Regions from separate parts of the Ornithinibacillus proteolyticus genome, predicted to be linked through region 2. Evidence: predicted binding sites of a transcription regulator. Region 2 holds the regulator's gene; each other region holds the start of a gene.

Region 1 (5,131 bases), on a different contig from region 2:
AGAAATATTGTGTTAAGCAGAAACAATATAACACTTCCTGAAGGTGTAGAATTAATTCACGATATGGACACGATTATCGAAATGAAGGAACAGAATCCTAATGAAGAGTTATTTGTCATTGGTGGCGGTGCTTTATTTAAAGACATCCTTCCATATGCAGACCGTATGTATGTGACTTTAATTGATCATGAATTTGAAGGGGATGTTTATTTTCCAGCCTTTTCAACCGATATGTGGAGAGAAACCTCTACTGTTAAAGGGGTAAAGGATGAGAAGAATCCGTATGATTATTACTTTATTCAGTATGATCGAATCCGTTAATTGGCATGGTGGTTGTTTATTCTACGGTTAACTGATAAAATAAAGATGGTTATCATGATGTAACCATCCTTGTTTTATGAACGTTTTGTGAGCGTTTCTTTTGATACATATATTTTGTAAGTGTTTTAAACTATAATGAAACTAATTTTGATAGAAGAAGGTGTCAATATGGGTCCTATTGGAATTCCAGGTTTAATTTTAATCCTAATTATTGCTTTAGTTATTTTTGGTCCAAAAAAACTACCTGAAATCGGAAAGGCCGCTGGTCAAACGTTAAAGGAGTTTAAGAAATCTGCAAAGGATTTAACGGAAGATGTAACGGAAGAAATTAAGGATGCAAAAGATCTTACGCAAGGTAAGGATAATAAATAAATTACTTGGAGTGAACAGTAATGAGTGGTATCGGTGTACCTGGTTTAATTTTAATTCTTATTGTTGCATTAGTCATCTTTGGTCCGTCGAAACTACCTGAAATCGGAAAGGCTTTTGGTAGTTCATTACGTGAGTTTCGCAATGCTGCAAAGGACATTGTTTCAGAGGATAACAAGCAAGAAAAGCCGGTTAACGAAGTAAATACAACGATTAAAAATGACTAACTAAAGGTGTAAGGTGGATAACCTTGCATCTTCTTTTCTGTTGTGATCTCTTTCTTTCCAGATCACGGTGAGGATTCCTAGTATACGTATATAGACAAGCTTTTATAACAAGTATTAGTATAATGAAATTTGATACAGCATTTGAACTCTTGGGGTGTTTTGTATGGCGCGTAAGAATAAAGAGAAAGAAATGAATTTTACTGGTCATCTAGCGGAGCTTAGAAATAGGTTAGTGGTAACTGCGCTCTTCTTTGTTGCGTTTTTTATTATAGGTTTTGTATATGTTAGAGATATTTATGGATTTTTTGAGAGTCATATTGACTTTAAACTAGCAGTAATTGGTTTAGGAGAAGTGTTTTGGGTGCAATTTACTATGGCTGGAATCGTTGCATTAGCTGCTACTCTTCCCATATTAGCTTTGCAGATTTGGTTGTTTATTAAGCCAGGGCTTACGCCGAAAGAAAGAAGAGCATCCTTAGCGTATATCCCAGTCATTTTCTTGCTTTTTGTTGGTGGACTAGTTGTTGGTTATATCATGTTTATCAATTTAATATTACCTTTCCTATTATCTCTAAATGATGGTATGTTTAATGAAATGTTTACGGTAGAAAAGTACTTTAAATTCGTCTTTCGCATTACATTACCATTTGCTATTATTTTTGAAATACCAATTATTGCAATGTTTTTAACTAGTATTGGCATTTTATCGCCAAACGCGATGCGAAAAATGAGAAAATATGCTTATTTTATTTTGATTATCGTTGCTGCGATGGTTACACCACCAGACTTTATTTTACCATTAATCGTTGCAATTCCGTTCTTTCTATTATATGAAATCAGTATTTACCTTTCTACTACGGTATATAGAAAGAAAGAGAAGAAGCATCGTGAATTTATGGAAGGCTAATTTATATTTGAGGTGTTTTATATGCGCTCGTTCTATCATTTTATGATGAGCTATCGTGGAAAAAAGAAGCCAGATGATGAAAGCAAACTGGCAGATTGGATGTTTCAGGATCATAATTTTCCGAGGCACTCTGATAGCTATGACGAAATTAGCGAGTATTTAGAATGGAATAGTCCATTCACCAATGCGATATCTGTATTTGACTCGCTGTGGGAAATATATGTAATAAAAGAAAAAGATTAAACTAGGGTCTGTCGATAAGACAGACCCATTACTATGATTGAATACGATATATATCGTTAAATGGAATAGCTAGTATTTCTTCGTTTAGATCCTTCAAGAGAACCTTTTGCTTTAGTTGATCCACCTTTTGAATCGTCCCACTAATCGCTACCATTTTCCCGTTTTGATAATACGTTAATGTAATAAGCTGATTGTCCTGATACGCCTCGATAATTTGATTGTTTATTAGCTCAAGCTCCTGCTCATCTAGCAGAGGCCGTTGGATGCGATTATCCTCACTCCATATAGTTTTTAGGAGTTCTACGTGCTCAGGGAGCATTAATGAAGTCCATTTGATAGATCCTCTATCATTCACGATTTTATCACCTCATCTTTATTATATACGAACATTTGTTTGTTTATCAAGGAAGCAATATACTGCAGAGTAACGAAACATGATAAAATAGAAGAAGAAATCACAAGGGGGAAAGTAGTATGAAAATAGTACACACCGCTGATTGGCATCTTGGAAAGATTGTGAATAGCGTTCATATGACAGAGGAACAAGCATATATTCTTGATCAGTTAGTCGACATCATTCGAACAGAGAAACCGGATGTGTTAGTAATTGCAGGCGATTTATATGATAGAGCTATTCCACCAAAGGAAGCCGTAGATCTATTAAATCGCGTATTAACAACCCTTGTAACGGACATAAAGATCCCAGTATTAGCGATTTCTGGTAATCATGATAGTCCAGAACGTTTAGAGTTCGGAACAGAATTATTTCGCTCACAAGGGCTTTATATTGAAACCAGACTAAGTAGAAGTCTTGAGCCTATTGTTATAGAAGACGAGCATGGTCCAGTTTACTTTCATCTAGTTCCTTACATTGAGCCTACCGAGGCTAGGGAGCTATTTAACGATGACACGATTCATTCCCATCAAACAGCAATGGAAGCCGTAACAAACTATATTAAAGAGCATCATGACATGAATGAACGTCACATATTTGTAGGACATGCTTTTGTAGCTGGTGGAATGGAGTCTGAATCAGAGGAGCGATTATCGATGATTGGTGGAACTCCATATGTCGATGCGAATTTGTTTCAAGACTTTGTTTATGTTGCGTTAGGACATTTGCATCAACCACAGCGTATTAAGCGAGATGAGGTAAGGTATAGTGGTTCGATTTTAAAATACTCCTTTTCCGAAGCTACTCATAAGAAGTCTGTCACCATCATTGAACTAGATGCGGATGGAACGTGTGAGTTAAAAGCTATTCCGTTAGTACCGAAGCATGATATGCGTATTGTAGAAGGACATTTTGAGGATCTTCTTACCAATCCACTAGAAAACAATGAGGATTACTTACACATCCGCCTGCTCGACAAGGGACAGATCATGGATCCGATGTACAAGTTAAGAAAAGTGTATCCGAATATTTTACGATTAGAGCGGGTTGGATTTTCTACAACAAAGAGCCTACTAGATTTACAACAAATTCGCCAACAGCAAACACAATCTCATACAGAGCTATTTGCTTCCTTTTATGAAGAGATTACTGGTGAAGCGATTGATGAGAAACGAATGGCATATATCGAAAGTACGATTTCGACTGTAATGGCAAAGGAAAGAGGGGAATAAAATGCGTGCAATCAAGTTAAGTGTGACTGCTTTCGGTCCCTATTTAGAAAAGCAAGTTATTGACTTTGAGTTGTTAGGTGATGAATCTATTTTTCTAATAACTGGCCCCACTGGTGCTGGAAAGACAACTGTGTTTGATGCGATTTGTTATGCTTTATATGGGAGAGCAAGTGGCTCTGACCGTGACCAAGACTCACTACGCAGCCATTTTGCAGCAATAGATGAGCCTACTGAAGTGGTATTCCAATTTGCCCTAAATAACTGCGTGTATGAGATTATACGTAATCCTAAGCAACAAAAGAAAAAAGAACGTGGCGATGGCTACACCGAAGAGCCAGCTAAGGCAATCTTGTATGAGATTGTCAATGGAGAAAAACAATTGCTATCCTCTCGTATTAAAGATGTCAATGAAACAATTGAAGAGAAGCTTGCATTTGATTATGAGCAGTTTCGTAAAATGGTACTAATTCCTCAAGGAGAATTTCGCAAGCTCATCTCAGAAAATAGTAGAGAACGTGAAGCCATTCTTCAGAAGATATTCCGTACCCATTTTTATGAAAAAATGACGGATGAATTAAAAATTCAAGCGAAAGAATTAGAAACTCAAATGAAAAAGCTAGAAGCGGATATGGAATATGAGCTATCTAAAATTGACTGGCAACATGTTGAAATAGAAGAGTCGGATACTAATGAGGTAAAACTAGATAAACTACGTCTGGAAATTGAAGAAACAGAAAATAGAGCGACTGAGCAAAACGAAGCAATAGGGAAGCAGCGGGAAAAGTTAAAACTTGTAGAGGATAAGCTCAGAAAAGCGAGCATCATTGAAGAGAAGTTTAAAGAACAACAAGCCCTCTTAGTAGAACAGCAACGGCTCGATCAGCAGAAAGCTACAATGGCAGAACAGAAAGCAAGGCTTCACCTTGCTAGAACCGCTCAGCAACTTGTCCCACTAGAAGAACAAGCCGCAGCAAGACAGGCAGAGTGGCAAAGACAAGCTAAACGCCTACAGGAGCAAGAAGCCAATCTAGCTCAGCTAAATAAAGAGTATGGGAGCGTGAAACAGAAATATGAAGAGGCGATAAGTAAGGAATCGGAACGCGAAACATTAAAAGAAGAAATTAAACGGGGAAAAGAACAGCTGCAGCTTGTGAATACGTATCTTGAGTTAACGAAGAAAATGGATAAGCTGGAGCAGAAGAAAATCCAAGCCAATGATAAACTAACGCAAACGCAAATGAACTTACAAAAATTAGAAGCTAAAATGAAAGAGTTAGAAACACAATTAGCAGAAGAGACGACATTAACTAAAGCGTATTATGAAACAAGAGATGCGTTAATAGAACAAGAGGATAGGAAGAAGAAATTAACGGAATATCAAATAGAAAGTCACAAGCTGATTGGTTTAAGGCAACAATATGCCACCGCTAAGCGAAAG
Region 2 (5,131 bases):
GTTAGTGATAGCCACTTTAATTCTACCAGTGGCTATGGTTATGACGATATTGGACGAGACACGTTAGAATCAGTCTATGCCGATGTATTTGGTGGGGAGTCTGCAATCGTTAGACCACAATTGGTATCGGGAACACATGCCATTACAACGGTGTTATATGGGTTACTTAGACCAGGTGATGAATTAGTCTATATTACTGGTAAGCCCTATGATACATTGGAATCTGTGATTGGCATTACAGGGGAGAAGACAGGATCATTAAAGGATTTCCAGATTACATACAACGAAGTACCATTAACAGAAGAAGGTCAGATCAATTTCCCTAGAATAAAAGAAGTAATCCATGATCGTACGAAAGTGGTTGCTATCCAACGCTCTAAGGGCTACGCCGATCGCCCTTCTTTTACGATAGAAGAGATAGAAGAAATGGTACGCTTTGTCAAGGAGATTCGGGATGATCTAATCGTGTTTGTGGATAATTGTTATGGGGAATTTGTAGAAGAGAAAGAACCTCTACATGTTGGAGCAGACATCATGGCAGGTTCATTAATTAAGAATCCAGGTGGTGGAATTGTACGAGCTGGCGGATATATTGTAGGAAAAGAAGACTTAGTGACATTATGCGCATATCGTTTAACTGCTCCAGGTCTCGGGAAGGAATTAGGGGCTACTTTCCATTTACTGCAGGAAATGTATCAAGGCTTCTTTTTAGCTCCGCATGTGGTAGGAGAGGCATTAAAGGGAGCGGTCTTTACTTCCAGACTATTAGAACTGCTAGGATTTATGACAACGCCACATTACCAAGAAAAAAGAACCGATTTAATTCAGTCTGTAACATTTGAAACAGCAGAACAAATGATAGCCTTTTGCCAAGCAATCCAGCAAAACTCCCCTGTCAACTCATTTGTAACGCCATACCCTAGTGAAATGCCAGGATATGAGGATGATGTCATTATGGCTGCTGGAACATTTATTCAAGGCTCAAGTATAGAATTGTCAGCAGATGGCCCGATTCGAAAACCTTATACGGCCTTTGTACAGGGTGGACTTACGTATGCACATGTAAAGATTGCGTTAATGGAAGCTGTACAAGCTATTTTAGATAAGAAATAACGGATTGAACTTAACACACATTGTTTATGTTAAGTTTCCTAACATTCGGTTGACAGAATAACTGACATTTAATATAATAATTTTGTAGATAAGGGAGGTCATAATCATGAATGATAAGGATCGACGCTCCATGCCTTTGTTTGGAATCGGTATTGTAATGAAGCTTACCGAGTTAACCGCAAGGCAAATTCGCTACTATGAAGAAAATGATTTAATTCATCCTGAGCGAACAAAAGGGAATCAGCGACTATTCTCATTCAATGATGTAGATCGTCTACTAGAAATTAAGAATTATCTAGATAAAGGTCTAAACCTTGCAGGGATTAAATTATTACTAATTGATGAAGATTCTGATGTAGAGAAAACAGAAGAAAAGGAAAAGGCATTACCAGAAGAGAAGAAATCTGTTCTAACAGATAAGCAGCTTCGAACGATTTTAAGACAAGAAATTACCGAAGCGAATCGATATGGTAAAGCTAATCTACGACAAGGGGAACTTGCTAGATTTTTTGTGAATAGGTAGGTATAGGGGAAGTGAATTCCTATTAAATATACTGATTATAATTTAGGAGGAGAGAAATTTATGGGTTACTCGAGAGAAGAGATTGAAAGAAAAATCAAAGAAGAAAACGTTAAATTTATTCGACTTCAATTTACAGACATGTTAGGAACAATTAAAAATGTGGAAATCCCATTAAGTCAATTAGAAAAAGCGCTTGATAACAAAATGATGTTTGATGGCTCATCTATCGAAGGATTTGTACGTATTGAAGAATCTGACATGTATTTATATCCAGATTTAGATACATTTGTCGTATTCCCTTGGACGTCAGAAAAGGGAAAAGTTGCCCGTTTTATTTGTGATATTTATCGTCCTGATGGTACACCATTTGAAGGGTGCCCACGTTATAACTTAAAACGTAATTTAAAGAAAATGGAAGAGCTTGGCTTTGATGCCTTTAATATTGGAACTGAACCAGAATTTTTCCTATTTAAATTAGATGAAAAGGGAGATCCTTCTTTAGAATTAAACGACCATGGTGGATATTTTGATTTAGCACCGACTGATTTAGGGGAAAATTGCCGTCGTGATATCGTATTGGAATTAGAAGAAATGGGCTTTGAGATTGAAGCATCTCACCATGAGGTTGCTCCTGGACAACATGAAATTGACTTTAAATACTCTGATGCATTAAAACATGCGGATGATATTCAAACGTTTAAGCTAGTTGTTAAGACAATTGCTAGAAAACATAATCTTCATGCAACGTTTATGCCTAAGCCATTATTTGGAGTAAACGGTTCTGGAATGCATACGAACATGTCTCTATTTAAAGGTGGAGAAAATGCATTCTACAATCCAAGTGGAGATTTAGAATTAAGTGAAACTGCTTATCAATTTATTGCAGGTATTGTGAAGCATGCGACTGGATTTACAGCAGTAACTAATCCAACAGTTAACTCCTATAAGCGTTTAGTACCTGGCTATGAGGCACCAAGCTATGTAGCATGGTCTGCAGCAAACAGAAGCTGTCTAATGCGTATTCCAAACTCTCGTGGTTTAAGTACACGTGTTGAGGCAAGAAGTGTTGACCCAGCAGCTAATCCATATATGGCATTATCTGTTTTATTAGCAGCGGGACTTGATGGAATCCGTAACAATATGACACCACCACCTGCAGTTGATCGTAACATTTATGTTATGACAAAAGAAGAGCGTGATGAAGTTGGAATTAAAGATTTACCATCATCACTAATTGATGCATTACAAGAACTTAAAAATGATGAAGTTATTGTAGAAGCACTAGGCGAGCATCTATTTGAACATTATATCGAAGCGAAAGAGATTGAATGGGATATGTTTAGAACAAGCGTACATCCATGGGAAAGAGATCAATATTTAACTAACTACTAATAGAAAAAAACCGGTGAGTATAGGAGAATCCTCCTTGCTCACCGGTTTTTTGATAGAAATTATATTAGCTCTGCGATTATTATAAACGCATTTGCCAAGAGATGGGCAAATGCGTGTTAGTTTGTTTATTTCGATATATCGTTAATGAATATGACGATAAAGTCCAACTACTTTACCAAGAATCGATACATTCTTATAGATTAATGGCTCCATTGTTGCGTTTTCAGGCTGTAAGCGAATATAATCTTTTTCTTTAAAGAATCGCTTTACGGTTGCTTCATCATCTTCCGTCATTGCTACAACAATATCTCCATTTTGGGCCGTACTCTGTTGTTTCACTATTACCATATCACCGTCTAAAATACCGGCCTCAATCATACTTTCACCATCAATTACTAGGACAAATAGATTTTCATCCGGACCTGCAGTTGAGCTAGGGACTGGCACAAATTCTTCAATATTTTCGACAGCAGTAATAGGTATACCTGCCGTTACTTTACCAATAACGGGTGCATAGCGAGCTTCTTCCCTCGGGATATTACTTTCTTCATCCAAATCTAGTATTTCTATTGCTCGAGGTTTAGTAGGGTCCCGGCGAATAAAACCTTTGCTTTCTAATCTAGAGAGGTGCCCGTGAACAGTTGAGCTTGAGGCAAGGCCCACTGCTTCAGCAATTTCTCTAACAGATGGTGGATAACCTTTTAATCTGACTTGTTCTTTTATGTATTCCAGTATAGCTTGTTGTCTAGTTGATAATTTTGTCATCTATTAAACACCTCGCACATATTATTTATTAATGCTAGTTTACCATCGTATAGCATAGAATGCAAACATTCGTTCGAAAAAGTCGTTGACAAGATCGTATGTTCTGTTATAATAAAAATACGAACAAAGGTTCTTGTGATATAATGGAGAAGGGATGATGGAAAATGTTTGGTAGAGTAAACAAGACAGATTTATTTTATATTGTTGCTTTTGCTGTAACATTAGGTTTCTTATACGTATCATTAATTAGTGCATAATAGGAGTTAATAAATTGAATGTTATTATATACTGCAGAGTAAGTACAGATAAAAAAGTTCAGGAAACATCTTTAGCTAGACAAAAGGAAGAATTATACCAATTGGCTAATCGGTATCAATTCCATGTTGTAAAATGTATAGAGGAGCAAGCGAGTGGATATGAAGTAGAACGTGATGGCGTATTTGAAATGCTTGAAGCGTTTGAACGTGGACAAGCAGATGCTCTCCTTATTCAAGATGAAACAAGATTAGGTCGGGGAAATACAAAAATAGCATTGTTTCATCAATTAGCGAAGTTGAATATTTCCATCTACACTGCGATACACGATGGAAAGCTTGAATTATCCGAATCAGATTCCATGGTATTACAGATTGTTGGAATAGTGGAGGAATACCAACGTAAAATTCACAATGTAAAAATAAAGCGAGGTATGAAAAAAGCAATAGAGAATGGTTATAATCCAGCTAAGAATCTGGCAAATCAGCATTTAGCTCCAGGTAGAGAGAGAAAGGAAGTACCAATCGAGGAAATCATTCGATTGCGAAATAATGGTCTTACCTTCAGTGAAATTGCAAAGACGTTAACTGGATTGGGATATTCTATCTCAAAGGCAACTGTTCATAGAAGGTACCAAGAATATCAAATAATTGATTCAGATAAGTTGAACAGGTAATATTAAAAAGCAAGAACATGTCGTGTTCTTGCTTTTTACTATTAATAATGCTAAATAAGATAGAGTTATTCTAGGAGGCTATGAGATGATTTCAAAAGAAAAATTAGTTCGTATTAATGCACTGGCTAAAAAGGCAAAGACTGCAGAAGGACTGACAAAGGATGAAGAAAGGGAGAGAAAAAAACTACGAGAAGAGTATTTAGGGAATGTCCGCAACTCTTTTAAGAATCAATTGAAGACCATGACGGTAATCGACCCAGCGGGAAATGACGTGACTCCTAAAAAGTTACGAGACATGCAGGAAAGAAACCAAAAACATTAGACATAGTAATTTCGTAATAAGGAATACTAGTACTTGTTAACTATCTACAATTTACAGAAATAAGTATTACTATTCTTTTTGACCG
Region 3 (5,131 bases), on a different contig from region 2:
ATAGCACCTACTAATTGGCGATTGAGTTCTTCTATCTCGATTCGTAAGCTAGTACTCGGCTGCCACATACCAAGAAATTTAAGCCCTTCTTCAAATTGTTTTCTCGGGAGTTCGCTATACCTAGGTAACTGAAAATGATTATTGAAGTCTCTCCAAATTCCAGAAAACACTTTACGGCTTACATTCTTATATGCATTTGAGTTCATACCGCCCAAAGATTCAATTGCGATAGATTTCGCTTTGTTTTGAAGCTTCTTTTCTTGAATTCCATCTATTCGCATATGATTTTCAAGATAAGTTAAGCGTTCATTATGTTGTTCCAATGTTTCGGTGGCTTCGAGAGATAATTTCATTGAAGCTTTTAATTGTTCTTTTTCCGATAAGACTCTTGGGTGTTGAAGTTTTTCTTTCATAAACTTAAATTCATTTAGAAATTTAATTTTCATTTTCATTGCTTCGGGTGTCACATAGGACATTGCGATGATGGCAAATGCATCCTCTGTTAGGTCGTACTTTGTATACCATTGTTTATTCTGGGGGTGTTGATATTGGGATTCGCCAAAGTTGGCGGAACTCCATTCCTGTTCATTAGCTTCATGCAATTTTGTGATTTGGACCTTAACATCGCGCACAACTTTATCATGAGATTTTTTAAATACTTCAGATACGGTTAGTGTGTCTGTCACCACTTTGTTGTTTTGAATAAAAACTAATTGATTCATGTATTTCTCCTCCTAACAGGTATTTAGTCCCTTTATGTCGAATAGTGACATTAAGGGAGGTGAATATGATGAAGTTTGAAATGAAAGGATTTGACAACATTCAAAAAAGACTCAAAGATATGTCAAATCTTAAAAACATTCCTATCAAGTGCCCTTCATGCGATAAAGATATAGAAGCAAGTAAGGGTAAGAATCGCTGTCCGCATTGCAATAAAGACTTTGAATTTACTGTTAATTAGTTTCATTTGTGCTTATACTGATTTTGATTTCTTTATGAGCCAATTCATCCGCCAATGAATTGGCTTCCTTTACTAAAGCGATGAATTTTTCTATCTTTTCTTGAGTTTCATCTACTTGGGATGTGTCGACTTGAACTTTTAATTGATTCATTAGATTGCCTCCTTAAATAATTTCTTTTGCAGTCGTAATTTCCGTTTTGGAATATTCATTTGATAAAAAAATTTTTTTCATGGGAATATTCAAGATTTTCGTTAGCATCATTACTTCTTCTGCCTTGAATTTGTAATGGCCGTTTTCGCGCTTAGAATACATAGAACCATTGGTGAGTTTAAGTTTTTCTGCCATTTCGTCCATGGTGTAGCCTTTTTCTTTGCGCTTTTCTTTGATGATTTCAAGGTTAATAATCATATTTGCACCTCAACTTTCATATTCTATTTTGGAATATCTTAATTAGAGTATACATATTCCAAAATAGAAATGCAAGAACTTTTTAAAATTCTTTTTTAGAATACTATATTGCTTTCTATTTTAGAAAGTTTAAAATAACGTTAAACGCTTGTTTTGTAAGGAGAATATCCATAATGGAATTAGGAAAAAGAATACGAGAATTAAGGACAAAGAAAGGCATTGAACAACTAGAACTAGCAAACAAAATTGGAATATCTCAAAGCAAGATGAACAAAATTGAGACTGGATTCCAAAAACGTATTGAGCCAGAAATACTTAATGATATTGCTAAGACTCTAGGTATTAAAGTTGATGTTCTATTGAATGGTGATTTAGATACAGAAGATAATAAACTTGATTATTACAAGAAGAAAATAGCTACTGAATTTCCTGACATAGACTTAATGTTTCATGATCTATCTAATATGACAGCAGAAGAGTTAGAAGAAGTGTATGAGTTTGTTAAATTCAAAAGAAGCCAAAATAAAGACAAGGATTGAAAAAAAGGAGGAGTGGAAAAGGGATGGCGAATAAGGAATGTCCTATCTGCGGAGGAAAGGTCGGTTTACTAGACCCTACATTTATGAATGGGGAAAAGGTTTGTAAAAAATGTGTAGTTGAATCCGGTGTTACATTAAAGGAATTGACTAGTAGAGGTTATCAAAATATACCTGCTCAAGAAATCGTAAATTTGCACAAAAGAACCCATGAGGTATCGAAATATTTGGAAGTGTTTAATGCAACTAAATATATTGGTAAGTTCATAGAATTTGATGATGACAACAAGTTAATAATGATTTCTCCAAAAAAGAAGCCACGTATCTATAGGTATAAGGATATATCTAGCTTTGAACTATTAGAAAATGGCGAATCTGTAACAAAAGGTGGACTAGGTAGAGCGTTGGTTGGAGGAGCTCTATTTGGCGGAGCAGGAGCTGTTGTAGGAGGAGTAACTGCAAAAAGAAAAAACAAAGAAATAGTTGACAGCCTAAGAATAAAGATAAGCCTAAAGGATATTAATGTTTCGTCTGACTACATAGACTTTTTAGATAAAAAAGTGAAAAAAGGATCGTTCGTTTACAAGGACTCATATAATAAAGTTCAAGAATGTTTGTCTACTTTACAATATATTTGTGATTATGAAGAACAAGCCGCTGAACAATCTTCGAATAGTCCAGCAGATGAAATTCTGAAATTCAAGAATTTGCTAGATGCTGGAGCAATTACTGAAGAGGAATATAACGCAAAAAAGAAAGAATTGTTAGGGATATAATATAAGAAAGAGTGCCCCACTATAAAGTAATTTATAGTTGCAAACCGGATGAATTCATGGAAAACCTAAGTCTTTAGATATCAAGAGCGTCCGGCATCCATTATGGATGATGAGATATGCTGGACTTTATGGAAACATAAAGATGCCCGGGATAAAAAGCCCGGGCGATAACAGTTTCGAACTTTGATCCAATCGCTAACATTGGCTTGGCCGAGGAAACTATCAATAACCTATCGTCAGCTAACGATTACGTCCTAAGTGTTACACAACGTTTAGACAAAATCGCGCAACCATTATTCGAAACAGGAGTTGATACATTGTCCAACAATTTTGATGCAGTTGAAATGGGTAAACATATCTCTTTTTTTAGATTATAACACTATAATTATCTCTTATACTAATAATAAACATATATAAATAATAATTATTACTATGGTGTGCAGAATTTTGTGCACCCTCTCTTATACAATTTAACAGAACATATATTCTACTTAGGGGGATAACATGTATACACACATAGAAGATTACATTAAAGAATTGTATACAGTTTTATCAATTAGCAAACCGGAGCAACTAGATATAAAAACGATTGCTTCGAAATTAGGGGTTAATTTACTTTATGGAAAGGCCACTTTTCGGGATGGAAATGACATTGTTATTAAAAGGTCAACTCAACAAAAGGAATGGCAAATATTTGGGCACGAAATATGCCATTACCTCCGACATTGTGGTCAACAGTTAAAAATGCACTATCTGTTTCGCGAACTTCAAGAATACCAAGCGAATCATTTTGCATATCACTTTTGCGTACCAACATTTATGTTGGACGAGCTTAAAATACAAAACGCTACAGAAATAATGAAAAATTTTAATGTCGAATACGACTTTGCATTAAAGCGACTAGAAATGTATCAAAGTAAATTTTATTACCTGGGAGGAAATTATGGGAGAAGTTATATCGTTTGAGGGTAGTAGAGAAAATTTACATGGAATAACTTAAACTGCAAATTAAGAGAGGGGAATAATCGTGGCTAGTTTTCAGAAGTACAAGACAAAGAATGGCGAAAAATGGTTATTTAAAATGCGAACTGTCTACGATCCTAAAACTGGAAGAAAAAAAGAAACTACAAGGCGAGGGTTCAATAGTAAAGGTGAGGCGGAAATCGCTGCTAGACAATTAGCAAACGAACTGGATATGGGTAAAGGATTTAATAGGAAAGTATCATCGTCATGCTAATGCTTTAGCAATACTTATTCCACATAATAAAACAAAAACCCTTCTAAATGTCGAAAGATTACAATAATTCTTAAAAAGAGACGGCGGTCGACATGGATATGTCGAAAGGGGGATTTGAGGGGATAGGAGAAGGACAAATGCCATTGGACGCGATAATAGGAAAATAACCGTGATTTTAAAAAAGACCGCCTAAATTGGCGGTCTTAAGATGCATTCCGATATAGCTTTAAAAATTCCGGAATATATAAGATGAACGATAACGCTAGAAATACGCCTGTAATCAACATCAGGAGTGAGGCGTAGTGTGGGCTGATTTCAGGAAAAGCAATAAGGATAAATGCTGCAGCGTAAAATATAGCTGTAGAAACTTTTCCGAACCACATGGCCCCATCTAACTTTTTACCTTTTTTCAGAAGGATTAGTCCGTTTATACCCATGAACAATTCTTTCACAACTAGCAATAGGACTAATATCCACATGTAGTCATACCGAAACATCAAGCATCCAACAATAGCTGCCTGTGTTAACTTGTCTGCAATAGGATCTATTGTTTTACCGAGTTCGGTTATTTGATTAAACTTCCGGGCGATAAGCCCATCTAACATATCTGTTAGTCCTGATAATAAAATGATAAGTGCTGCTACATAATAATCGGACGTACTATTTGCGGTTATGTAAATATAAACGAAAATCGGAATTAAAAGCAGTCTTATGTAAGATAGAATATTCGGTATGGACCATATTTCTTTTGCAGTAGGCTTCATATAATTTCCCCCTAGGAGCAGCTTAACTTAGATAGTAATTTGTCCCTATTGGTATTGTAATGGTTATGGATAATATTGGGAAGTAGAAGGTAGCAAAAAAGTAGCAATGGAATGAAAGAATCCAAATGGTAAGGTTTTCATGATGAAGTAAAAGTAGTTATTGGTTAGTGTATGACGAAATGGAGTATAAAAGAATCATGGTGAAAAGCGTTATCCTTTAGTAAAGAAATATAATGGCGAAGTAGGGTGGGTCCCGAAAGAATGTCTGTAGAGGGAAATGGCTATGTAATGGAGATAAAAATGAATTTACATAAGTAAATAAAATAAAACATTTATTTCTGCATAATTTACAAACCTTTTTGGGCATACTTTCCAATGTGGCTTTTCCTTGTGTTATAATTAATATACTAATTATCACTGAGTAAAGAAAGTAAGGTTGACAGTGCAG

What was found. Region 2 encodes LexA, which represses DNA repair genes until DNA is damaged. Its sites were predicted from a motif close to CGAACATATGTTCG; they were not measured.
Region 1: AAIB49_RS02365 (YolD-like family protein) is a predicted target of LexA. The motif match lies at 2,451-2,464, and genes of this name have one in related genera.
Region 3: AAIB49_RS18370 (ImmA/IrrE family metallo-endopeptidase) is a predicted target of LexA. The motif match lies at 3,158-3,171, and genes of this name have one in related genera.

What each region holds. Positions count from the first base shown of each region.
Region 1 is NZ_JBCPXV010000002.1:167,072-172,202, forward strand. Features, by position in the region: gene AAIB49_RS02340 (dihydrofolate reductase) at 1-321, shown strand, start outside; gene tatA (twin-arginine translocase TatA/TatE family subunit) at 457-693, shown strand; gene AAIB49_RS02350 (twin-arginine translocase TatA/TatE family subunit) at 714-917, shown strand; gene tatC (twin-arginine translocase subunit TatC) at 1,081-1,824, shown strand; gene AAIB49_RS02360 (YozE family protein) at 1,846-2,067, shown strand; gene AAIB49_RS02365 (YolD-like family protein) at 2,099-2,422, opposite strand; gene AAIB49_RS02370 (exonuclease SbcCD subunit D) at 2,542-3,693, shown strand; gene AAIB49_RS02375 (AAA family ATPase) at 3,695-5,131, shown strand, end outside.
Region 2 is NZ_JBCPXV010000001.1:55,601-60,731, reverse strand. Features, by position in the region: gene AAIB49_RS00335 (methionine gamma-lyase family protein) at 1-1,113, shown strand, start outside; gene AAIB49_RS00330 (MerR family transcriptional regulator) at 1,220-1,636, shown strand; gene glnA (type I glutamate--ammonia ligase) at 1,697-3,028, shown strand; gene lexA (transcriptional repressor LexA) at 3,170-3,793, opposite strand; gene AAIB49_RS00315 (YneB family resolvase-like protein) at 4,065-4,724, shown strand; gene AAIB49_RS00310 (DUF896 domain-containing protein) at 4,810-5,046, shown strand.
Region 3 is NZ_JBCPXV010000068.1:3,670-8,800, reverse strand. Features, by position in the region: gene AAIB49_RS18400 (ORF6C domain-containing protein) at 1-722, opposite strand, end outside; gene AAIB49_RS18395 (hypothetical protein) at 791-961, shown strand; gene AAIB49_RS18390 (hypothetical protein) at 954-1,112, opposite strand; gene AAIB49_RS18385 (helix-turn-helix domain-containing protein) at 1,125-1,370, opposite strand; gene AAIB49_RS18380 (helix-turn-helix domain-containing protein) at 1,544-1,909, shown strand; gene AAIB49_RS18375 (SHOCT domain-containing protein) at 1,933-2,682, shown strand; gene AAIB49_RS18370 (ImmA/IrrE family metallo-endopeptidase) at 3,187-3,648, shown strand; gene AAIB49_RS18365 (Arm DNA-binding domain-containing protein) at 3,710-3,919, shown strand; gene AAIB49_RS18360 (CDP-alcohol phosphatidyltransferase family protein) at 4,123-4,683, opposite strand.